DNA from 2 places in the Vibrio sp. R10-SF1-ISO8 genome. Region 1 is predicted to be linked to the other one. Evidence: predicted binding sites of a transcription regulator. Region 1 holds the regulator's gene; the other holds the start of a gene.
The links. The regulator CRP, encoded in region 1, controls carbon source genes, mostly activating them, when cyclic AMP is high. The targets are predictions, from matches to a motif close to TGTGANNNNNNTCACA.

Region 1 (12,545 bases):
CTCTTGCAGATATTACCTGTCAAGGTGAGGTTCATAATGTTCTTCAATACACAGATGGCTCCGTGAACGTTTTAACCTCTTATCGAAAAGGTTATATGGTGATGTGTAATATCGATCAACATCATAAAGGCACCAACCCAGAAACATGTCGCGGTGTATTGAGCGTACTTTTAACAGCGCAATCAACTGGTAAGAAGATTGAAGCTTACTATAGCGGTAATCAATATACATGCGACACCATCCCAACGTATTGGCAAGCACCGCGCCCTGTTTATGTGGGTATTGTTAAATAGCAAAACTGATTATTGGCTAGAGAGATAGGAATATATATGAAGAAGTTTTTTTTATTTATAGGCTTGATTGCTAGTCAGCCTGTAATGGCAGCTGAGTGGACGGAAGCTAGGTTAGTGGACAATATTCAAATAGATGGCGCTGGCGGTGTCTATTATTTTAAATCGTTAGAAGGCTGGGGAGCACCTGGATGCCCTAAAGCAGCGTTTATATTCTATAGAAAACATCAAGTACCTGCATCAGAAGGAATGCTGAGTGTTATTTTGGCCTCTCAAGCGACAAACAGGCCAATTAAGGCGCGTGGTGTTTGTACAGACAGTCACCACTTTCAGTTGGAATACATCGTTCAAGAGCGCGCTCGATAGGTGAACATGAAAATGAAAAAACTAATATTACTACTCTTACTATTTTCATCATCAAGTTTTGCTAACTATTCGGTTGATACGGGAAAGATAAAAAGCGTTTTTGTAAACCCGAATGGAGCCATAGCAGTCACCCTGACAAACGGTTTTCCTAACGCAAAGAAATCGGATCAATGTCCTAATAGTAATGGGTGGGCAGGGTTAGGTAATTCAGCAAATATTTTTAAGTCGGCATTGCTCTCAGCAAAAGCAACTCAAGATAACGTCAAAATAGTGATTGAGGGGTGTGAAGGCGGATGGTACAGAATCAAAGATGTTTATATTGAATAGTGAGTAACTGCTTTGTCGCATTGTGATAACCAGAGGCTGTGGCACAGACCAAGTATGGGTGGAATATTGTCGAGGCGAGCTATAAACGCCTACGTAGAATTTGAATAATTAAGGATAAGCAAATGAAAAAACTACTACTGGCTTTGTTGTTGGTTAGTCCAGCCGCAATGGCTGATATTCAGTGTTCTGGTGAGGTTAAGAATGTCTTGCAATACCACAATGGGAGTGTGAATGTCTTCACTACATACCGCAATGACTACACGGTGATGTGTAATGTTAAAGATCACTGGAAAGGAGTTAACCCTGAATCTTGTAAGGGGATGCTGAGTGTTTTACTGACGGCTCAGTCGACGGGCAAGAAGATCGCTACTTATTATTCTGGTGACCAATACACTTGTCAGACTCTGCCGTATTACGGTTCAGCACCAGGCCCTGTGTATGTGGGTATAGTTAACGATTAGGTTGGGCTTTCTATGAGAACAGTTCTTCTTCTTTTTATATTGTTATCTTCAGCGGCTTTTTCAGGTCAACAAACTGGAACGGTCAGCTGGGTTGAGGTGCGAGCAAGTGATGGATTGGTGTATTTTGGATTATCTGGTGAAGCTGCTACAGGCCAACCACCTTGCGCAACACATTCTTATTGGATGATTCGGGATGAAAACTCGAACTCAGGTCGATTGCAGTACTCGATGTTACTCAGTGCTCAGGCTTCAGGAAAGCAGGTTTCTGTCGTTGGCATGAATACTTGTATTCGCTGGAGTGATGGAGAAGACGTTGACAGTATCAAGGTTAAATGATGAAACAAACAAAATGCTTAGTGTTGTTCACCCTACTTTTTAGCCCTGCGTTTTTGGTGCAGGCTCAAGTTTATCTTGTGGAAAATGCAGTAATAACATCAGTTTCAAATACCAGCTCAAATCAGGATGTTTTTGTCATTTGGCAGGAAGGGGGAGAGGGACCATGTAAGGGGAAAGATATTCTTTTTCCGCGTACGGCGACCACATCCACTGAAACACATAAACGTGCATACGCAGCTGCACTTACAGCATTTTCAACAGGTGCAAAAGTGGATGTTTATAACTATCAAGGAACTGGTTGCCACAATGCTGCATATATACGTTTAAAAAAATAGCAGTTTACAACTAAAAAAACCGCCACATTAAGTGGCGGTTTTTTTATAGGTATTGATCTTCTTCTAGGCAGCGATTTTCATCGTATTGTTCAAAGCGACCACGGCGACCTTTAAAGTGAACACTGACAACCATACCTTTTTCTACAAAGTAACGCAGGCTGTCACAAGAGAATTCACGGCCCACTTTTTTAGTAACGGTTCTGTCCCACATCATGCCATTTGGCAGAGTCTGTACTAAGGAGATAAAGCCTTCACCATCAACTGTTATTTCTTCGTGCGCAGAAAGGGCATTTCGCGCTTCTTCAATGACTTCTTTGCTTGCAGTTGGAGTTAGTGTGTTCTCGGATGTACTTTGACAAGCAGTTAATAGTAACGCAGATAGAGCGCCAGCTAGAATAGTTTTTGTTTTCATTGGTATCTCTAATTGTGTGAATAGACCTAGCCCATAACGAGCATCCGCATGATATTACAAATGTGTTTTATGTATATAAAATTATTAATTATTTGCGTGTTCTATCAATTGTTTTTTGACAGTTGAAGATGAAATTATCTTTCTGATAACGCTTGCCTTTCTTGCTCTGTATTGCACAATACCGCCCCTAACCAAGAAATTTATCAACGCTAGTCTTCGAATAATGCTGTTAATCATCGATAATTACGACTCTTTTACCTACAACCTGTACCAGTATTTTTGTGAGCTGGGCGCAGAGGTTAAGGTAGTGCGTAATGATGAAATCACGCTTGAAGAGATAGAGGTGTTGAATCCTACCCATTTGGTTATCTCTCCGGGGCCTTGTACGCCCAATGAAGCGGGTATTTCGTTAAGTGCGATTGAGCATTTTGCGGGAAAGCTGCCGATTCTTGGTGTTTGCTTAGGCCATCAGGCGATTGCGCAGGTGTTTGGCGGAGAAGTGGTACGTGCTCGGCAGGTAATGCATGGCAAAACGTCCCCAATTCGTCACAATGATCGCAGTGTGTTCTCTACACTTAATAATCCGCTGACGGTAACGCGTTACCACTCGCTTGTGGTTAAGAATGACTCTTTGCCTGATTGCTTTGAGCTTACCGCTTGGACAGAGCTTGAAGATGGCTCGATGGATGAGATCATGGGGTACCAGCACAAAACCTTGCCGATTGATGCGGTACAGTTCCATCCTGAGTCGATTAAAACAGAGCAAGGCCACCAGATCCTCGCTAACTTTTTGGCTCGCCAGCCACTTTAAAACGCTCTCTTTGACCGTCTTTTGTCTGGTTAAAGCCTGACTTAGATCACTATTTTTAACATTTCCTTCATAATTCACCATGCGGATATTTTGTGAAAAAGTATGCGCAGAGTTTGTCGCGTCTACGCTAGAGCCCTTATCCGGACTATGATTAACCATAGCTTATCGTAGCCATAAGAATATATTGCTTCATAAAAGTAGAGGCGTGATGCATAAATACGCATAGGTAGTGACTATCAGACTCCGCAGTGGGCACTAAAAAGAATAAATCACTATTGAAATGGTTAATTAAATGTAAATACAATGCCGTGATTGCTTAATAGCAAAACAATATCTTATTTCATTGAATAGAAGTAAGGACACCATATTCGCTATGCATGCGGTATCAAGAGGGAATGTGCAATGACTGTAGAAAATAACGTAGAACGCGGTTTGTTTGATGAGGTAATGGTACCTTGTTATAACCCAATGGAAATGATTCCAGTAAAAGGCGAGGGTGCTCGCGTTTGGGATCAGCAAGGTAAGGAATACATCGACTTTGCTGGTGGTATCGCCGTGAGCTGTCTAGGTCATTGTCACCCTGCAATGGTGAATGCGTTAACTGAACAAGGTCAAAAGCTTTGGCATTTAAGTAACGTAATGACTAACGAGCCTGCGCTTCGTCTCGCTAAAAAGCTTACTGAAGTCAGCTTTGCGGAGAAAGTGTTCTTTGCTAACTCAGGTGCAGAGGCAAACGAAGCGGCTTTGAAACTGGCGCGTCGTTATGCAGCTGATAAGTTTGGCCCAGAAAAATCTGAAATCATCGCATTTAAACAAGGCTTCCATGGCCGTACTTTCTTTACTGTAACTGTTGGTGGCCAAGCGGCTTACTCTGATGGTTTTGGCCCTAAGCCAGGTGATGTCACTCACTTGCCATACAATGACGTTGAAGCACTTCGTGAGCATATCTCAGATCGCACTTGTGCCATCATGATGGAACCACTTCAGGGCGAAGGCGGCATCATTTCTCCAACTGACGAATTTGTTCAGACAGTTCGTGAGCTATGTGACAAGCATAATGCCCTACTGATTTTTGATGAAGTACAGACAGGTAACGGTCGTACTGGTCAATTCTACGCATATCAAGGTCTGGGTGTGACTCCAGATATTCTAAGCACAGCTAAGTCTCTAGGTGGCGGTTTCCCTATTGGCGCAATGCTAACTACTACTGAGCTATCTAAGCACCTGAAAGTGGGTACTCATGGTTCGACTTACGGTGGTAACCCACTAGCGTGTGCGGTTGCTGAAGCCGTGGTTGATGTTGTAAGTGCACCAGAAACATTGGCTGGCGTTGCAGAGCGTGAAGCCCTGTTCCGCGAAGGCCTAGCTAAACTTAATGATAAGTACAACATGTTCGCGGAAGTTCGCGGCAAAGGCCTTCTTTTAGGTGCGGCTCTTAACGATGAGTGGCAAGGCCGCGCACGTGATGTGTTAGTCGCTGCAGGTAAAGAAGGTCTGATGGTTCTAGTGGCAGGTGCAAACGTGGTTCGTTTCACACCATCACTAGTAATCAGCACGGAAGAAATTAACGAAGGACTTGCGCGACTAGATAAAGCTCTAGCGACGCTAGTTAAATAAGAAATACCTAGTCTAGTACTCATATCGATATAAACAGTGTCATCCTCAAGAGGGAGGCACGACCGAGTTGGGGATCTCTTGCATCGTGTTGAGAGATTCCCTATCACGTTCGTTCCTCACTGTAGGGAATGACAAAAGTGAAAGTAAAAAACGATAACCAATGAGTCCTAGCGCTCACTACATCAGGAGGGAGTTTTGATGCTGGTTGTTCGCCCTATCGCAATGTCGGATTACGATGCGCTGCACACATGCGCAGTGGAATCGGGTCACGGATTTACATCTCTACCGGTTAACGAAGAATTGTTAACCAATCGTATTACTCATTCAGAATATAGCTTTACTAAGCCGGACGTAAACGAGCCGGGTGATGAAGGCTATCTCATGGTTGGCTTTGATAATGAGACTGGCGAAGTCGCTGGTTGTACCGGGATTGAAGCATCTATTGGTTGGGATGTACCTTTTTACTCTTACCATATCAGTACCGTCGTTCACTCATCGCCAAAACTGGGTGTGAATAACGTGGTTAAGCTACTGACGTTCGGTAACAACTACACTGGTTGCAGTGAAATTTGCACTCTGTTCTTAAGACCTTCTTTCCGTCAGGGCTTGAATGGCCGCTTGATGTCGAAGTGTCGTTTTCTAATGATGGCGGAGCATCCTGAAAGATTCTCTAAAACGGTCTTTGCTGAGATGCGCGGTGTATCGGATGAAGAAGGCAACTCACCATTCTGGCAGTGGCTACAAGAGCACTTCTTCTCGATTGATTTCACTATGGCTGATTACCTCACTGGTATCGGCAAGAAAGGCTTTATTGCTGACCTGATGCCTAAGCTGCCAATCTACATCAACCTATTGAGCAAAGAGGCTCAAGAAGTGATTGGTCAAGTGCATGAAAACACCAAGCCAGCGTTACGCCTGTTGGAAAAAGAAGGCTTCACTTGTCGTAACTATGTCGACATCTTTGATGGCGGCCCAACGGTTGAGTGTGATGTACGCAATATCGAGTCAGTTCGTCACTCATTTAGAGCAAAAGTCACTATCGCGGAACACAACAGTTCTCAAGACTACTTGATCTCAAACACGTCGTTTGAAGACTTCCGCGCAACTGCGGCGAAAGCGGCTTACGATCAGGCTTCAGAGTCAGTGATTTTGTCTCCTGAAGTGGCGAATGCCCTCAAAGTTAACGAAGGCGAATTCGTTCGCATGTTGGCTCAATAGAGCTTTGTATTAAGGAAAATGTGAAGGAACAAGCTATGACACATTGGATTGCTGGCGAATGGGTTGCAGGTCAAGGTGAGTCGATGAACTCACAAAGCCCATACAACAACGAAGTTATCTGGCAAGGCGAAAGCGCAACACCGCAGCAAGTAGAGCAAGCGGTATCAGCGGCACGCAGTGCATTCGTTGGCTGGAAAAAATTAGGCTTTGCTGAGCGTGAAGCGATCGTTCTTGCTTTTGCTGAAAAGGTAAAAGAGAACAGCGAACAAATCGCAGAAATCATCGCTAAAGAAACCGGTAAGCCAATTTGGGAAACTCGTACTGAAGCGGCGGCAATGGCAGGTAAGATTGCGATTTCAATTCGAGCTTACCATGACCGTACTGGTGAAGCTCAGCGTGAAGCTGCTGGGAACCAAATCGTCCTTCGTCATCGCCCATTAGGTGTTATGGCGGTTTTTGGCCCATATAACTTCCCAGGGCACCTACCAAACGGTCATATCGTACCTGCGCTACTGGCAGGTAATACCGTGGTATTTAAGCCGTCAGAGCAAACGCCGCTAACCGGTGAGTTTGCCATGAAATTGTGGGATCAAGTTGGTCTGCCGAAAGGTGTGATCAACCTAGTACAAGGTGCTAAAGAAACCGGTATTGCACTGGCTGATTCTAAAGGCTTAGATGGCGTGCTGTTCACAGGTAGCGCGAATACAGGTCATATCCTGCATAAGCAGTTTGCTGGTCAACCGGGTAAGATGCTCGCGCTAGAAATGGGTGGTAATAACCCAATGGTGATCTCTGAAAATTACGGAGAGTTGGACGCGACCGTCTACACCATCATTCAATCTGCGTTTATCAGTGCGGGTCAACGTTGTACTTGTGCACGCCGTTTGTATGTTCCAGTTGGTGATAAAGGTGACTTACTGGTCAACAAGCTAGTGGAAGCAACAAATAAGATTCGTGTCGATCAGCCATTTGCTGAGCCAGCACCATTTATGGGCCCTCAGATCTCTAAAGCGGCTGCTGACTTTATTCTTGCTGCTCAAGCAAATCTACAAAAGCTAGGTGGCGAGAGCTTAATTGAAGCTAAAGCCGGAGAAGCTGCATTTGTAACACCAGGCATTATTGATGTTACCGCGATTGCTGAGCTACCAGATGAAGAGTACTTCGGCCCACTACTACAAGTGGTGCGTTACCAAGGTCTAGAGAAAGCGGTTGAGTTAGCCAACGACACTCGCTTTGGTCTATCCGCAGGTTTAGTGTCTACTGACGACGGTGAGTGGGAATACTTTGTTGACCATATTCGTGCTGGTATCGTAAACCGCAATCGCCAGTTAACTGGTGCAAGCGGTGATGCGCCATTTGGTGGTCCGGGCGCGTCAGGCAACTTACGCCCAAGTGCTTACTACGCAGCAGATTACTGTGCTTACCCTATGGCTTCGATGGAAGGAGGAGAAACACTTCTTCCTGCAACGCTAAGCCCAGGTGTTGAACTATAAAAAACCATAAATTTTAGGGAATTCCCTTCTCGCCTCCCCGAGCCGGGAGGCATTTGAAACGTCACAGGCTGAAGGCTATCTGATCAAACTTTCTGGACACATTTGGTTGGATGGCCTTTTTTATAATTAAACAGATAACTACTCATTCTCCATTTACGTAAACCACCCCTACAAGGAGGCGTTATGACGCCAGATGTTTTATTCCAACAGTTATGGAATGACTATATTCAACGCTTATGTCCCTCTGCTGAACAAGTCCACCAACTTCTGCAAGAAGACGAAGCGCTGATCAATGACCACATTGCTCTGCGCACTTTCAATGTAGAACCCCTGGGCATTGCGACCCTTGCACAACCATTCTTAGACGTAGGCTACAAGCCATGCGGTGACTATGTGTTTGAAAGCAAGAAGCTTGTTGCCAAACATTATGAGCACCCAGACCCGAAACAGCCAAAAGTGTTCATCAGTGAATTGAAGGTTGAAGAGTGTTCTGCCGAGCTACAAGCTATTGTCGCTAAGCTTGTCGAGCAATTGGACACCAGTAAGCTAAAAGGTCATGAGTTCTTGTATGGCGGTCGTTTGTGGGACATCAGCTTTGCTGACTTTCAGACGTTAGCGAAAGAAAGTGAGTACGCTTCTTGGTTAGCAGCGCATGGTTACGGCGCTAACCACTTTACGGTTAGCGTCAATCAGCTCAACGCGTTTGAAGAAGTAAAAGGTGTCAATGACCACCTACGCGATTCCGGCTTTACCATCAATGAGTTTGGTGGCGAAGTGAAGGGCTCTCCTGATGTGCTGCTAGAGCAATCTTCAACGATGGCGGATAAAGTCGCGGTAACCTTCACTGAAGGTACAGAGATTATCCCTGGCGGTTTCTACGAGTTTGCTAAGCGCTACCCAATGAGCAACGGTGAACTTTATCCAGGATTTGTCGCAGCTTCTGCTGACAAGATCTTCGAGAGTACGAACGGGTAGAGAGTAGATGCGAGATTCGGGCTTCGCCCTGCGAGAGTCGAGATCGGACTTCGTCCTTCGAGAGGTGGGAGCTAGTAGTGAGGCGATAGAGCCTTATGTCTACAAGGTGTTGACAGAACGAGTCCTTAATCAGTCATAATTTTCTCGATTCTCGATTCTCGATTCTCGATTCTCGATTCTCGATTCTCGATTCTCGATTCTCGATTCTCGATTCTCGATTCTCGATTCTCGATTCTCGATTCTCGATTCTCGATTCTCGATTCTCGATTCTCGATTCTCGATTCTCGATTCTCGATTCTCGATAAAAAAGCCACCAATGTCTCCATTGGTGGCTTTTAAAATTTTAGCGGTTAATCGAAATTAACGAGTACCGTAAACCACGATAGTTTTACCGTGTGCAGAAATTAGGTTCTGCTCTTCTAGCATCTTCAAGATACGACCTACTGTCTCACGAGAACAGCCAACGATTTGACCGATTTCTTGACGAGTGATCTTAATCTGCATGCCATCAGGGTGAGTCATCGCATCTGGTTGCTTCGCTAGGTTTAGTAGCGTTTGAGCAATACGGCCAGTTACGTCTAGGAATGCTAGGTCACCTACTTTTTGGCTAGTCACTTGTAGGCGGCTTGCCATTTGCGCAGATAAGCGCATTAGGATGTCTGGGTTCACTTGGATAAGCTGACGGAATTTCTTAAATGAGATTTCCGCAACTTCACAAGGAGATTTAGCACGAACCCATGCTGTACGCTCTTGGTCTTCTTCGAATAGACCAAGTTCACCGATAAAGTCACCTTGGTTTAGGTAAGAAAGGATCATTTCCTTACCTTCTTCGTCTTTAATAAGAACCGCTACTGAACCTTTTACGATGTAGTACAAAGTTTCAGCTTTCTCGCCCGCATGAATTAGCGTGCTTTTTGAAGGGTACTTATGAATATGACAATGTGAAAGAAACCACTCTAATGTTGGGTCGGTTTGAGGTTTACCTAGAACCATAATATCTCACTTCCTCTGCAGGGTACGCTTGCCGCTTTCCATATTTTAGCTAAGCCTTAATCAAGACCTACTAGGATAAGAGCACTTTACAAATGCTGCAAGCCAACTTGTGTTTCGGTAAGAAATAGTATCCTTTTTCGAAAACGATTTCTTGATTTTAATCGGGTACAACTGGGGTTTTAGTACGCAAAACTGTGCACATGATCACGGTATGAAAAGTAATCGTGTTCTAGCTGTGGGTATTAACCAATTTTGCCCGTTTCGATGAGCTGTTGAAGTATCGGTTTAACGATTAGCTCCATGGCAAAACTCATCTTACCGCCAGGGACAACAATCGTGTTATGACGCGACATAAATGCCCCATCAATCATTGCCAGTAGATATGGGTAATCTACGTTTTTAATGCCTCGTAATCGGATAACAACAAAACTCTCATCTAAACTCGGAATGCCTTTGGCGTTAAGCGGGTTAGATGTGTCGACGGTAGGGACACGTTGAAAGTTAATATGAGTACGAGAAAACTGCGGGGTAATGTAGTTCAGGTAGTCATCCATTGAACGGACGATAGAGTCCATCACCGCTTCACGTGAGTGACCACGATCACGGGTATCTCGAACGAATTTCTGAATCCATTCAAGGTTCACGATAGGCACCATGCCAATCAGAAAATCAACATGCTGTGATACGTTAACCTCGCCATCGACAACACCGCCATGTAGACCTTCATAAAACAGGACGTCGGAGTTTTCTGGCAGATCTTGCCAAGGCGTAAAGGTGCCTGGCATTTGGTTGTATGGAACCGCTTCATCGAACGTATGCAGGTAACGGCGGATTTGACCGACGCCTTCTTGACCGTATTTGCGGAAGAACTCTTCAAGTCCATTGAAGTCGTTCGCCTGAGGGCCAAAGTAACTGATATGGCGACCTTGCTCACGTGCCTTACGGATTTCAACATCCATCTCAGGGCGCGTAAAGCGGTGGAAGCTATCGCCTTCAACCCATGCAGGTTTAACGTTCATCATATTGAACATCTTGCGGAAAGCTTCAGAAGTCGTTGTGGTACCAGCTCCAGAGGAACCAGTAACCGCAATAATCGGGTGTTTTGCTGACATGACAAACCTTGTCGTAATCTAATCCTTTAAACGAAAACCACTATAGCACGCTTTAGTGGTCAGTCACTGTATGCGATGCGCTAAAGTACTAAAACTTTCGTTTGAGTTGAATATCAACGGTTTCGTGCAGTTCAGAGAACACAACAACCGCTTCCCCTGATTCCAACTGGGTACGTATTTGATCGACTTTGTCTTGCAGCGAGATCTCGACATCCCCGTAGTCAGTCCCTTCACGCAGGACGAACTCACGAATGAGATTTTCTAGTGTTGCTGGCTCGATTTGTTGCCATGGAACGATCATAAATACCTCTTATTTTATGATTTAGGCCAAGGTGATTGGCTACGCAGAGAGAGCCAAACTTTCATAGTATGCAGGTAGTGCCTCTTCGAGCCAAAACCTCGGTTTTAACGCGCTGCCGGTAACAAAACCAACATGCCCACCTTGTTCAAACAGTCGGTAGTCAATGTTATCAGGCAAGACATATTTTGGAATCACAGCATCGGTCATGAACGGATCGTCTTTCGCATGGATGATCTGTGTGGGTAGAGTGATTTCTTTTAGGCGATGGATGCCCGAGCAGCGCTGATAATAGTCTTCTGCGTCCTTGAAACCATGCAGCGGGGCGGTGATCAGGTCATCAAACTCGTACAGTTTAGTCACGCGCTTGATGTTTTGATAGCTCAATCCAAGCTCCCCTTTCAGCAGTTGATGCTTTTGCAGTGCGCTTTTCTTCAGCGATGATAGGAGATAGTTTTTATACAGCTTGGAAAAGCCTTGTTCGATGCGCTCAGAGCAGGCAGACAGGTCGAGTGGCGCAGACACTATAGTGGCGGCATCAAGCAAAGGATCTTGATTGTATTTAGCGAGGTAGTTGGCCAGCATATTACCGCCAAGAGAAATCCCGACCGCGACTTTGGTTTGTTGTGGGAACAGCGAATCTAGATGTTCAAGGAAGAAACGGGCGTCTTCCACTTCTCCTGAGTGATAGGCGCGAGCAAGTTTGTTGGGCTTACCGCTACAGCCACGAAAATGCATCATCACCGACAGCCAGCCTTGCTTAGCAAAAGCATCCATCAAACCATTAGCATACGGGCTGTAGAAACATCCTTCCAAACCGTGGAACAAAACAAAAATCGGCTTGTTTTTGGCTGACTTGCCATTGATATCTTCACTCCAAGCGATATCGAGGAAGTCTCCATCCGGAGTATCTAAGGTTTGCCAGATTGGTTCAAACAGGGCTTTTTTGCGAATAAAGCGCGGAGCAAGCGTTTGTAGGTGTGGGTTAGCTAATCCTTTAGCGGCAACAAAATGAGTCATAACGGTTCCAAAGCTTAGGGCTTAGAGATTGGCAATATCGTCGATAGGTTCAGCGAAAGCCTCATACAGCTGTTCACCGCCTAATTGGCGGCAGTAACGTAAAGTAAGGGGCTCTGCGTGATTCACTGTAAGTTCAATACTGTTGATGCAATCGACCAGATCAGATTGTTGCTGCTTTTCTAATTGCAGCTCAAATTGCAGTGATTCACGATACAAGGTATCTGGGAGGTGGAGCTTGAGTTTTCGTCTTAGCTCGCGGTAACTGTGCAGTAAGGCTTCTGAGCGCCCTAGGCATTCTTCAACCTTGTGCCAGTCTTGCTCTTGAAAGCAAACCTGCTGCTCATCAAGCCATTTAAGCAGCAGGAGTAGGTTAACGTTACCTTTGAAGTGGTTTTGCAGATGGAGGCACGCCTCTTTTACTTCTCGCACACTGTAGTACTGCAAGCTAAATTGCCACAACCGTTCCAGTGTTAAAGAAATA
Region 2 (12,545 bases), on a different contig from region 1:
ACCTTGGATACGCGAAACTGTACCTGTGAAGTACTTATCGACAACAGACTTGCTGATACCTAGTGCTTCGAAAATCTGTGCACCGTGGTAAGACTGCAGCGTCGAGATACCCATCTTCGAGAAAATCTTCAGCAGACCGCCGTTGATTGACTTACGGTAGTTCTCAAAGAGGTCGCGAATATTGGTTTCAGGATCAAGCTTCTTAGTGCGCTGCAGCTCAACCATAGTTTCGATAACTAGGTATGGGTTAATTGCGTTCGCACCGTAGCCGATGAGTGTTGCGAAGTGGTGCGTTTCACGTGCATCTCCTGTCTCAACTACGATGTCACATTTGGCACGTAGACCTTTACGGATCAGGTGGTGGTGAACCGCGCCAACCGCCAGCATAGCTGGAATTGCGGCGTGGTTAGAGTTAACCGCACGGTCTGTAAGAAGGATTATTGAGTAACCATCGATGACGGCATCTTCTGCATACTGACAGATACGTTTAAGTGCGCGCTCTAGCTTGCCTTCGTCTTCGCTTGCTTGGAATACGATGTCTAGCGTCTTCGCTTGCAGGTGCTCATTATCGATTGCACGTAATTTCTCAAGTTCAGAGTTAGAGAGAACTGGAGACTCAAGCTCTACTTTTTGACAGTGCTCTGGTGACTCAGCAAGCAGGTTCTGATCTTTACCTAGGTAAGTGTTCAGAGACATAACCATACGCTCACGAATCGGGTCGATTGGCGGGTTAGTTACCTGAGCAAATAGCTGTTTAAAGTAGTTTGATAGATGTTGTGACTGGTGCGAAAGAACTGCTAGTGGCCAGTCGGCACCCATTGCAGAAAGTGGTTCTTTGCCATCTTTCGCCATCGGTACGATGATTTCGTTAACTTCTTCAGAACTTACGCCAAATGCTTGTTGCTTGTGCAGTAGCTTCTCTGGCGATGGTTGGTTGAATTCGTTGCTTGCATCGGGCAGCTTCTTCAAGCTCAGTAGGTTTTCTTCAACCCACTTTTCGTAAGGCTGTGCCGACGCAATACCATCTTTCACTTCTTCATCAGAAATGATGCGACCTTGTTCTAGGTCAGCAACGAAGATACGACCTGGCTGAAGACGACCACGGAACTCAACGTTTTCTGGCTCAATTTCAACCACGCCAGACTCTGAAGCCATTACTAGGAAGTCATCTTTAGTCACCGTGTAGCGAGATGGGCGCAGACCGTTACGGTCAAGGGTTGCACCGACTTGTACACCATCGGTGAAACAGACTGAAGCTGGGCCATCCCAAGGTTCCATCACATTGGCGTGGTATTGGTAGAACGCGCGACGTGTTGGATCCATGTTTTTGTTTTCTTGCCATGCTTCAGGGATCATCATCATCAGCGCATGTGGCAGGCTGCGACCAGATAGAACTAGGAGCTCAAGTGCCATATCGAAGTTAGATGAATCCGAGCTACCTTCCTGACAGATAGGTAGTAGCATGTCGATCTCGGCCTGAGTGAACAGGTCAGATTCAATGATTGCTTCACGAGCTTTCATCCAGTTCAGGTTACCGCGAACTGTGTTGATTTCACCGTTGTGAGCAATGTAACGGAAAGGCTGTGCTAGACGCCATTTCGGGAATGTATTGGTAGAGAAACGAGAGTGAACCAGTGCCAGCGCACTGACCATCGTTGGGTTCTGTAGATCTAGGAAGTACTGAGGGACTTGTTCCGTAGTTAGCTGACCCTTGTACACTACTGTCTTGTAAGACATAGAGTTGATGTAGAAATCATCACCAATGTTAGAAACGCTTTCTAGACATACGCGAACTGTGTAGTTTCGCAGTACGTAAAGCTTACGTTCTAGTTCTTCAGGCGTGATTCCTGGGCCGCCTGAGACAAACACATGTTCAAATTGAGGCTCAGTGCTTAGAGGATCTGCGCCGATCATTGAGTTGTCAGTAGGTAGAACACGGTAGCCAATAACGTCTAGCTCAAGGCGCTTTGCATTACGTTCTAAAATATCGCGACATTGCGCGCGTTTGTGTTCATCTTTAGGGAAAAGTACAACACCGACACCGTATTTCTCAAAAGAGGGCAGCTTGATACCAAGCTTTACCGCTTCTTCTAACAGAAATTCATGGGGCTTTTGCAATAAGATACCTGCACCGTCACCACTACATGGGTCACAACCTTGACCACCGCGGTGTTCCATACGGGCTAGCATATCAAGTGCCTGAGTAACTACTTCGTGTGATTTACGGTTTTTAAGGTGAGCAACAAAACCGATACCACAAGCGTCATGCTCCAGTTCGGGAGTATATAGACCTTGGGCATTTTGCTCTCTATCTACCATAGATACATCCTTCCAGTTCAGTAGGCGCAAATGTGCTAGTCGAAACTAGTTCTACGTCCTGTCCTTTATAGTTTTGATTCGAAGTCAGCCTAGGTTGGCGACTTTGATTCCTTTCCGTATCTCGCAGAAAAATATTGCGAGAAAAACAATCCTTGGTGGAATCCCGTTTTTTAGTATCACAATCTAGTGATTTATATAGGTGGGAGTGGGATAACACCGACGTTTCACCGAGTTTTTATGTAAGTAAAATCACAAAAAACAGCGAAATCTGTAAGTATCCTACAATTTAGTAAGGATGAAATGCAATCAAAACTCGATGCTGTTGCCCACTTTTTTTGGGTTATAAATGAATATTATGTTTAACTTTTGCGTAACAATCTGTCTGAGGCACGTTATTTTTGCATGTTTATTGATATTGGTTAATGCTTAGCCTGTTTGAAATCGCTACCTTTCCCCCTCCATTTTTTTTCAGATTTGTAATTTAATTACATTGATCTTAATGAGATTCATTTCGATCTAGTAAGGGGTAGTCATGCAGCTTCATGAGTTGGTTAATACCATCGGACAAGACCTTCAGCGTCGTTACGGTGAAAAAGTCCATAAGCTAACGTTACATGGTGGATTTAGCTGCCCAAATAGAGACGGGACGATTGGTCGTGGCGGTTGTACTTTTTGCAATGTTGCTTCTTTTGCTGACGAAGAGGCGCAGATCAAAAGCATTCATGAACAACTGACCGATAGAGCGGGAGAAATTGTTCGAGCCAAGCGTTATCTCGCCTACTTCCAAGCCTACACCAGTACCTACGCTGAAGTTCAGGTGCTTAAGAACATGTATGAAGAAGCACTTAAAGCGGCTGATATCGTCGGACTTTGTGTAGGGACTCGACCTGACTGTGTGCCAGATGCCGTCTTAGATTTGCTATCAAGTTACGTAGAGCAAGGTTATGAAATCTGGCTTGAGCTCGGGCTGCAAACTGCCAACAGCCAGACCTTAAAACGTATTAATCGTGGTCATGACTTTGAGTGTTATGCGGAGATTACTGAGCGCGCTCGTGCACTGGGGATCAAGGTCTGTACTCATCTTATTGTAGGACTGCCGAAAGAAGGCCGTGAAGAAAATATCGAAACGTTGAACAAGGTGCTTGAAGTGGGGACTGATGGAATTAAGCTCCATGGGCTACACATCGTTGAAGGTAGCACCATGGCAAAAGCTTGGAAAGCGGGTAAATTGGAGGCACCGTCACTCGAAGAGTATGTCTCTATCGCGAGTAAAATGATCCGCATGACTCCCCCAGAGGTGGTTTATCATCGAGTATCTTCGGCAGCACGAAGGCCGACGTTACTAGCGCCACTTTGGTGTGAGAACCGTTGGCTTGCAATGACAGAAATTGGCCGTGCACTTAATCGTGATGGCGCACAAGGTTCGTTAATAGATCAGTCATTTACATATACAAAACCAATATTAAAGGCTGATTATTAAGCAATAAGCTGATATCTTTTATACACTTACACAAAAGCGTAGCAAAGATAGGTATGAGAAGCTGAATGGAGCAAGTATTAGTTTGGTTATGGGATACTTCCCATGGGCATGGATTTGATCTTGTTATCATTCTGCTCTCTATTATTGCGGTCGTGCTTTTTTATACCCGCACTCAAACGCATATACTCCAGCTTTTAAAAGCCAACCCTACCGCGTTAATTATTGTCGACAGTAAAACTGGTGAACTTAAGTTAGCCAACATAGCGGCAAATCAAGTTTTGGGTGTACGTAAAGTCGGTAAGAGCTATATGTTGCCAGAAATGGTGACTCCACAATTTGTCCTCTCGATTTTTTCTTCTACTCCGGACAATGCTTTCAAAGAACAGAAGCTTAGTTGGCCGATTTCACAAAGTCGCGTGATTAAGTTAAAAGTCAGCGGTCAAAAAAACACTTACCGCCAACGAACAGTGTGGCTGCTTTACTTTACTCCTTATCAAGTGACTGACCTTGAATTGAAACGAGAAGTTGATTCCCTTTCAATGATCAAAAGTGCGTTTGATAATCTGTCTGAACTGGTGTTTATAAAAAACAATCAGGGTGAAATTATTTCAAGTAATCGAGCCTTTCAACGTTTCTGGAACAACAGAGAAGAGGAAGGCGCAGCCGATATTCAAAGCGTGATTAAGGGCAGGGCGAGTAAACGCCGCTGGACAACAAACCCTGATGGAAGAAGCTGCCTGTTAGAAAGCTACCAAAGGGTGTTGATCTCTTCAGACGGTGAAAAGGTTGGTACTTTGGGGATTAGCCATGATGTTACCGATTGGCACGACATGCAGCAAAATCTACGCGATGAAATGGAGAAGCGTAAAGACACTGAAGTGGCGTTGGCGCAAAGAGATACCATATTGCAGAACATACTAGAATCGAGCCCAGACTCAATCGGTATTTTTAATGAAAACATGGTTTACCAAGCGTGTAACCCACCTTTTGTTAAGGCATTAGGCATCTCTGATGTCGATGAATTAATTGGAAAACGTCTGCAAGATGTTATTCCTGATGAGACTTATGCTCGATTATCTGAATCGGACAAGAAAGTACTCTATGAAGGCAAATCCCTGCGTTATATCGATCGCGTAATCAGTAGCAATGGGGAGTGTATTTGGTATGACGTTGTCAAGTCGCCCTTTAGAGATCCCGCATCTGGAACCAATGGTGTTCTGGTAATGGCGCGTGATGTCTCTGAACGATATCTTGCAGAGCAGAAACTTGAAGAAGCAAACCAAGAGCTAGAAAGGCTTAGCTTTATTGATGGACTGACTCAGATCTCCAATCGACGCCGATTTGATGAGCAATTGGAAACTCTTTGGTATTTGCATGTCCGGGAACAGCAGCCTTTAACCGTTATGCTGTGTGATATAGATTACTTTAAAGGTTACAACGACCAATATGGACATCAGCGAGGCGATGATGCTTTGATTAAAGTCGCGGAAGTATTCCGCAACGTGTTAACCCGTTCTAGTGATTGTGTTGCGCGTTATGGCGGTGAAGAATTTGGTTTTATACTCCCCAACACAACAATTGAAGGTGCTTTGATTATTGCGGACAAAATCCATGAGGAAGTGCAAAATCTAGCGCTTGAACATGAATCTTCAACCGTCTCTGACTTAGTTACTGTCAGCATTGGTTTGGTGTCCATCATTCCACAACGTTTGGATCACAGTGATTCTATTGTTGCTTTAGCTGACAGTGCTTTGTACCAAGCGAAAGCGGATGGTCGCAATCAAACCTGTGTGCATCACACATCAGAGAATTAAGCTTTTCTTATCTAAGGATTCTTTTAGCTGTCGTTTATGAAAACAGGTAATATTTAGGGGCTGTTGATCCTACTTATATGTTTTCGTGCGGAGCTCTCAATGAAGCCGATTAAAAATCTTGCCCAATACTATGTCGATCTGCTGGTTAAGTTGGGCATCCTCCGTTTCTCTATTCTTCTTGCTCTGGCCCTAGTTGCTCTGGCCGTTGTGGTTCAGGTTGGTATAACCCTTGTTTTAAGCGGCCACGTAGATGATATTGATATTGTTCGTTCTGTTTTCTTCGGTCTACTAATTACTCCTTGGGCGGTCTATTTCTTATCTGTAGTGGTTGATCAGTTGGAAGAGTCGCGCCAGCGGCTTTCTAAGTTGGTGTCTAAGCTGAAAGATATGCGCTCACGTGACCAAGAGCTCAACAATAAGCTGCAGCAAAACATCACTAAGCTCAATCAGGAAATTGAAGAAAGGATCAAGGCGGAAGAAGCTCGCGAAGAGGCGATGAAAGATCTTGAGAATGAGGTCTATCAGCGTGAAAAAACTCAAGTCGAGCTTGCAGAAAGAACCGCACTTCTACGCTCATTCATCGATGCTTCACCAGACCTTATCTATTACCGCAACGCGGACGGTGTGTTTTCTGGGTGTAACCGCGCAATGGAAGAGTTAACCGGTAAGAAAGAGAGTCAGCTGGTGGGCTTAACACCTTGGGATGTTTACAGCAAAGAGGTCGCGCAGCAAATTGTCGATACAGACCAAAAAGTATTCTCCGACAACCAAGCTCTGACGTATGAACAGTGGCTTGAATATCCAGATGGTCGCCGCAACTACTTCGAGCTGCGTAAGGTGCCGTTTTACAGCAAAGATGGCCGACATTTAGGGCTGGTTGGTTTTGGTCGCGATATTACCGAGCGTAAGCGTCATGAGGAATCGCTCGAAAAAGCGAGTCGTGATAAAACCACCTTTATTTCTACAATCAGCCACGAACTAAGAACGCCACTCAACGGTATTGTAGGTTTAAGCCGTATGCTGCTGGATACTCAGTTGACTGCAGAGCAGCGCAATCATATGCAGACGATTAATGTCAGTGCGATTACTCTGGGTAATATCTTCAATGACATTATCGATATGGATAAATTCGACCGCCGTAAGCTAGAGCTTTTCCCAGCAGCGCTGAACTTCGAAGAGTTTGTTGCCGAAATGGAGAGTATTTCCGCACTTATGGCGTCGCAAAAAGGGCTGAGATTTGATCTTGAGCGCTTAAGCGAACTGCCGACCGCGATTGAAGTTGATGCGACCCGCTTGCGTCAGGTTCTGTGGAATTTGATCAGCAATGCGATGAAGTTCACTAAGGAAGGTGGTGTGGTGATGACGGTCAGCTCTGAAGTTGATGAAGAGTACGCACATATCACAATGGAAATCGAGGACAGTGGAATTGGTATCCCAGATGCTGAACTGGATAAGATTTTCGCGATGTATTATCAGGTGAAATCAGGTAAAGATAATCTTCATGCAGTAGGAACGGGTATTGGCTTAGCGGTTTCGAAACAGCTGATCAATATGATGGATGGCGACATTACCGTTTCAAGTGAAGAAGGTTTTGGCAGTACCTTCACTGTTACCATTCGAGTCCCATTGGCAGAAAGCGAACAACCTACAGCGGAGGTCGTCAATCAGTCGCAAGAGCTGAAAATCTTTATGGTTGAAGATATTGAACTCAATATTACTGTTGCTCGATCATTACTTGAGAGTATGGGGCATGAAGTTTCCGTTGCGATGAATGGCGCGGAAGCGATGGAGATGTTCGACCCTGAAATTTATGACCTAGTGTTCCTTGATATTCAGCTACCAGACATGACAGGTTTCGATATTGCCGAGTACTTCAGACGTACTTATTCTGATTTACCGCCATTGGTTGCTCTGACAGCTAACGTGTTGAAAAATAAACGAGAGTATCTTGATAAAGGAATGGACGATGCCATCAGTAAGCCACTTTCAGTGACTGCGGTTCAAGATGTGTTAGCCAAGTTTACTCAGCATGAAGTGGCTGATACCGCCACCGATGTTGTCATAGAAGAGCCGGTTGTCGAAGGAGGGGAGATATACTCACGTATACTCGACCTTGATATGCTTGAGTCTTATGTCAGCATTGTGGGTTCTCAGCCAGTACTCGATAGTATTACTATGTTTGAAGAGATGATGCCTGACTACCTGCAAGTTCTCGACTCAAATATGATCGCTAAGCATCAAGAAGGTATTGTGTCTGAAGCGCACAAGATTAAAGGAGCGGCAGGTTCTATTGGATTAAAGCACATTCAGAGCGTCGCCCAGAAAGCTCAATCGCCAGATTTACCCGCCTGGTGGGAAAATATTGATGATTGGGTTGAAGAAATGAAGAATGAATATAAAAATGATATTCAAATACTTAAAGAATGGTTAGGACAGCAGTCGTAACGTCAAAGGTGAAAGAGATGAAAAAATTAGCATTGGTATCATTAAGTGCCGCTCTACTAGCAGGTTGTGCGACAGAGCCAGTTGGTTGGCAACAAGATAATCAAGTTGTCATTTCTGAGGCGACTGTTTCGCTAAAAAGTAACCTTTGGCTGAATAAAATGCCAACCATCGGTGAGGTTCAAGACAATACCCTACATGGAGCTTTGTACCTTGAGTCAGATAAAACTCTCCCGGCGGAGCTTGATGTAGAAAGTATTTCTATTCAGCAGGGCGAAGAAACTTGGCAGATTGATGGTGACTTGCTTGAGCTGCGTACACACAATCAAAATCAGTGGGAAGTGGCGTTTGTATGGCAGTTCCCTATTGATGCTGCAAAGCCAGTGAATTTGGCGTTAATGCTTAACAATAACGGTCAAGTGGAATGGTTAGTAGAAAAGAACGTCAAGATTGATAGCGTTTATTAGTGATCAAGCTCGTTCATTAGCCACTAAGTTATTGGCAGATAAATAAAAAGGCTTGCTCCACATCGGAGCAAGCCTTTTTTCATTCAATCAGCTAGATTAGTTGCTTGCTGTCTTTAAACCTGCATTCACATCTAGTACATCTTGCTCGCTCAGAGTACCTACAGCTTGACGTAGCTGCAGTACGCTTAGGATGTAATCGTAGCGAGCGTTCGAAAGGTTCTTGTTCGCATCATATAGACGGCGAGTTGAATCTAGAACGTCAACGATAGTACGAGTACCTACATCGAAACCAGCTTCTGTTGCTTCAAGAGCTGACTGAGCAGAAACTACAGTTTGCTCGTATGCGCGAAGTGCACCGATTGAAGCACTGATGTTGTTGTTGAATGCGCGAACATCTTTAACAACGCTGCGGTAAGTTTTTTCTAGGTCTTGGCTTGCAGAGACATAGTTAAACTCAGCTTGCTTGGTTAGCGAGGTTGTTGCACCACCAGTGTATAGCGGAACATTTAGGTTCAGGCCAACATTGAGGTTGTCTGAATCAAAGTCGCTCGCAGAACTAGTGCTGTCGTTTTGCTCAGCAAGTGTGTAGCCACCATCAAGAGTTAATGTTGGTAAGTGACCAGAGCTCTGCAACGTGATTTTGTCTTTGGCGATATCTTGAGTGATTCGTGCAGAAAGTAAACTTAGGTTCTTTTCTTGAGCTTCGTTCACTAGCTCATCAATAGCAGCAGACGTTTTTTGTGCTGAGAAACGTGCAGTATCAAGAATATCTAGGTTAGAGTGCTCTTGACCGGTAATTTCACGTAGACCTTCGTAGCTATTGACTAGGCTGTTTTGCGCTAGAACTTCATCTGCCAATACTGAGTCGTATTGAGCTTGCGCGTCATGTACGTCGGTAATTGCAGAAAGACCCACTTCGAAGCGCTGCTTAGTTTGCTCTAGCTGGCGACCTACGGCTGCTTTTTCTGCTTGAACGAATACAAGGTTATCTTGCGCTCGCAGCACGTCAAAATATGCTGTCGAGACACGCAGAATTAGCGCTTGCTGCGCAGCTGCATAAGAAGCATCGCTCTGACGAGCACTCTTTTCCGCTGTATCTAGGGTTACCCAACTGGAGCGATTGTATAGCTCTTGAGTAAAGCCGACCCCAGCGTTCCAAGTATTGTAGTCGTTATCTGCACTATTTCGTTCACCGCGGTTGATGTCATAAGCTGCGGTTAAATTAATTTGTGGCAATAGAGCTGCACGACTAGAAGTCACTGCTTCAAAGGCTTCATCACGCTTTGCCGCAGCGCTAAGTAGCGTTGGATCGTTCTCTTTTGCTTGGTTATAAATGTCCGTGAGAGTATCGGCGATAGCGTTTGTGCTCAAGCTACCGAGTGCTGCACTGATAAATAGTGGAAGCAGTTTTTTCATAGTTCCTATTCCTGCCAAATGCGAAAAATATTTGTCTTCAAGAGTTTAACTCAATTGATTGCGAATCACTCAAAAACTTTGCAAAGTTTTACACTTAATTGTCCACCCGTGCAATAAAAATAATTCATCAATTTAACTTAAACTATAAAAATTGTATAAAAAGTTGAGCCATGTCCTTGGAAGTTAAGCTTTTGTCTGCGTAAACTATAAGATTCACTCAGAGAGGTGCCAAATGCAACAGTCTGACAACCAACATCAGCAGTTTACTCCCCAAGATGTGGAAATAATCTCAAAAGAAACACTGTTTCAGGGTTTTTTTAGAATGATTAAGTATCGCTTCAAACATAAATTGTTTGAAGGCGGCTGGAGTGAGCCGATAGAGCGCGAAATGTTTGAGCGTGGACATGCGGCGGCAATGCTACCGTATGACCCTGTAAGAGATCAGGTTGTTATTATTGAGCAAATTCGTGTTGGTGCGTTAGAGCACCGTAGTCCATGGCAGTTAGAAATCATCGCTGGCATGATAGACAAAGGCGAAGAAGCTAAAGATGTCGTCAGGCGAGAAGCTGAAGAAGAAGCGGGAATTGAAGTGGGGAAACTGGAAAAAGTGACCTCTTACTACCCATCTTCAGGTGGCTGCTCTGAAAAATTAGATGTTTTTGTTGGTCAAGTGGATGCGAGTACAGCGTATGGCGTTCATGGTTTAGACTATGAAGGGGAAGATATTCGTGTACATGTCGTTTCCCGCCAACAAGCGTATCAATGGGTAGTAGAAGGAAAGTTTGAAAATGGGGCCTCTATCATTGCATTGCAGTGGCTAGAGCTAAACCATCGCAGACTACAGGAACAATGGCACAAGTAGCATTAAAGAAACCGTATCATGTTGATCTTGCTGATTTGATGCGGACATACGAAACAAATTACGCCAAGCTTAACGCTCTGTTGCCTAATCAACCGAGTGTCGGTGATGTGCGCTGCTACCAAGCTGCTTATTTGACCTATCAGATTCAAGTGGTAGAAGTCACAAAGTACACAACTTTGGTCGATATTTGTCAAAGTGATGACGTTCCAGTATTTCCATTACCGACAATGTCTGTCAGGCTCTACCACGATGCTCGTGTAGCTGAAGTCTCTGCTTGCGACCATTTGAAACGTGTCAATGCCCGATATGATTACCCGAACGATAAGATGCTACAACAAGATGAGAAGGTGCAACTTAACCGCTTTTTAGGCGATTGGCTTTCGTTTTGTTTAAAGCAGGGTATTAGCCGCACTCCATTGAATATTTAGGTTTTTTTGTTTTGAAAGTAACGTCAAGTTCATCAAATAGCGACAGTATTAAGCTACTCCAGATTACTGACACTCATTTGTTTGAGCCAGTTGATGGTAGTTTGCTCAGCGTAAATACATTAGACAGCTTTCATGCTGTGGTTGAGGCGATCGTTGAAGAAAATCAAAGCTTTGATGCCGTCATCTCAACCGGAGATATTTCTCAAGATCACACCGCCGAGTCTTACCAGCGTTTTGAGCGCGGAATCGCTCCGCTGAAGAATACCTGTTTCTGGCTACCAGGTAATCATGACTTTAAGCCTAGCATGAGTTCCGTGTTGCCATCGACTCAAATTAAACAAGTTGAGCATGTTTTGCTTGGCGAGCATTGGCAAATGGTGCTACTAGACTCTCAAGTGGTTGGTGTGCCGCATGGACGCTTAAGTGATCAGCAGTTAGCCCTACTTGAAGATAAACTTTCTCAATACCCTGAAAGACATACCTTGGTGCTGCTTCATCACCATCCAATCTTGGTGGGCAGCCGATGGTTAGATCAGCATACGCTAAAAGATGCTCATCATTTTTGGGCGGTGGTTGAAAAGCACAGCAATGTTAAGGCGGTACTCTGCGGCCACGTTCATCAAGATATGAATGTGTTGCATCAGGGAGTACGTGTTATGGCGACCCCTTCTACCTGTGTGCAGTTTAAGCCAAATAGTGATGATTTTGCTCTTGATACCCTTTCCCCTGGCTGGAGAGAGTTAGAACTGCATAGTGATGGTCAGTTAACCACGCAAGTTAAACGTCTACCTTATGGCTGTTTCCAACCCGATTTCAATTCAGCAGGCTATTAAGGAAACATAATGAAACCGTCATTACTTCTTTATATTCATGGTTTTAACAGCTCACCTTTATCGCATAAAGCCAATGTGATGAAGGAGTATTGTCGAGTGAATCGACCTGATATTAAATTAGTGACGCCAGGTTTACCTTGCTTTCCACAGCAAGCCGCTCAGCACCTACTTGATATTGTTAATCAGTATAAAGATGACTATGCCATTGGCTTGGTTGGCAGTTCTTTAGGTGGTTACATGTCAATGTGGCTCAATGCTCAGTTTGGTTTCAAAGCCGTGGTGGTTAACCCTGCTGTGAAGCCCTATGAGCTGCTTGCGGACTACTTAGGTGAGCAAGAAAACCCATACACCAAAGAGCGCTATGTACTCGAGGCGAAACACATCGAGGAACTAAAAACACTCGATACGCCTAAAATAACAACGCCAACCGACTTCTGGTTGTTGCAGCAAACCGAAGATGAAGTGTTAGATTATAAGCAAGCGG

Region 2: the regulator CRP is predicted to act here: its motif matches at 2,558-2,573, upstream of gltB (glutamate synthase large subunit).

The regions. Positions count from the first base shown of each region.
Region 1 covers NZ_JCBDHL010000016.1:182,580-195,124, forward strand. The annotation lists gene AC6R00_RS12745 (hypothetical protein) at 1-293, shown strand, start outside; gene AC6R00_RS12750 (hypothetical protein) at 330-656, shown strand; gene AC6R00_RS12755 (hypothetical protein) at 669-983, shown strand; gene AC6R00_RS12760 (hypothetical protein) at 1,106-1,444, shown strand; gene AC6R00_RS12765 (hypothetical protein) at 1,457-1,780, shown strand; gene AC6R00_RS12770 (DUF5992 family protein) at 1,780-2,115, shown strand; gene AC6R00_RS12775 (hypothetical protein) at 2,159-2,527, opposite strand; gene AC6R00_RS12780 (aminodeoxychorismate/anthranilate synthase component II) at 2,751-3,338, shown strand; gene AC6R00_RS12785 (aspartate aminotransferase family protein) at 3,741-4,955, shown strand; gene astA (arginine N-succinyltransferase) at 5,154-6,173, shown strand; gene astD (succinylglutamate-semialdehyde dehydrogenase) at 6,209-7,666, shown strand; gene AC6R00_RS12800 (DUF1338 domain-containing protein) at 7,850-8,641, shown strand; gene crp (cAMP-activated global transcriptional regulator CRP) at 9,002-9,634, opposite strand; gene AC6R00_RS12810 (phosphoribulokinase) at 9,877-10,746, opposite strand; gene AC6R00_RS12815 (YheU family protein) at 10,835-11,047, opposite strand; gene AC6R00_RS12820 (hydrolase) at 11,087-12,064, opposite strand; gene AC6R00_RS12825 (TIGR02444 family protein) at 12,086-12,545, opposite strand, start outside.
Region 2 covers NZ_JCBDHL010000021.1:103,894-116,438, forward strand. The annotation lists gene gltB (glutamate synthase large subunit) at 1-2,319, opposite strand, end outside; gene mnmL (tRNA modification radical SAM protein MnmL/YtqA) at 2,852-3,799, shown strand; gene AC6R00_RS18495 (sensor domain-containing diguanylate cyclase) at 3,865-5,613, shown strand; gene arcB (aerobic respiration two-component sensor histidine kinase ArcB) at 5,713-8,058, shown strand; gene AC6R00_RS18505 (hypothetical protein) at 8,076-8,522, shown strand; gene tolC (outer membrane channel protein TolC) at 8,619-9,938, opposite strand; gene nudF (ADP-ribose diphosphatase) at 10,171-10,800, shown strand; gene AC6R00_RS18520 (DUF1249 family protein) at 10,788-11,228, shown strand; gene cpdA (3',5'-cyclic-AMP phosphodiesterase) at 11,240-12,061, shown strand; gene yqiA (esterase YqiA) at 12,071-12,545, shown strand, end outside.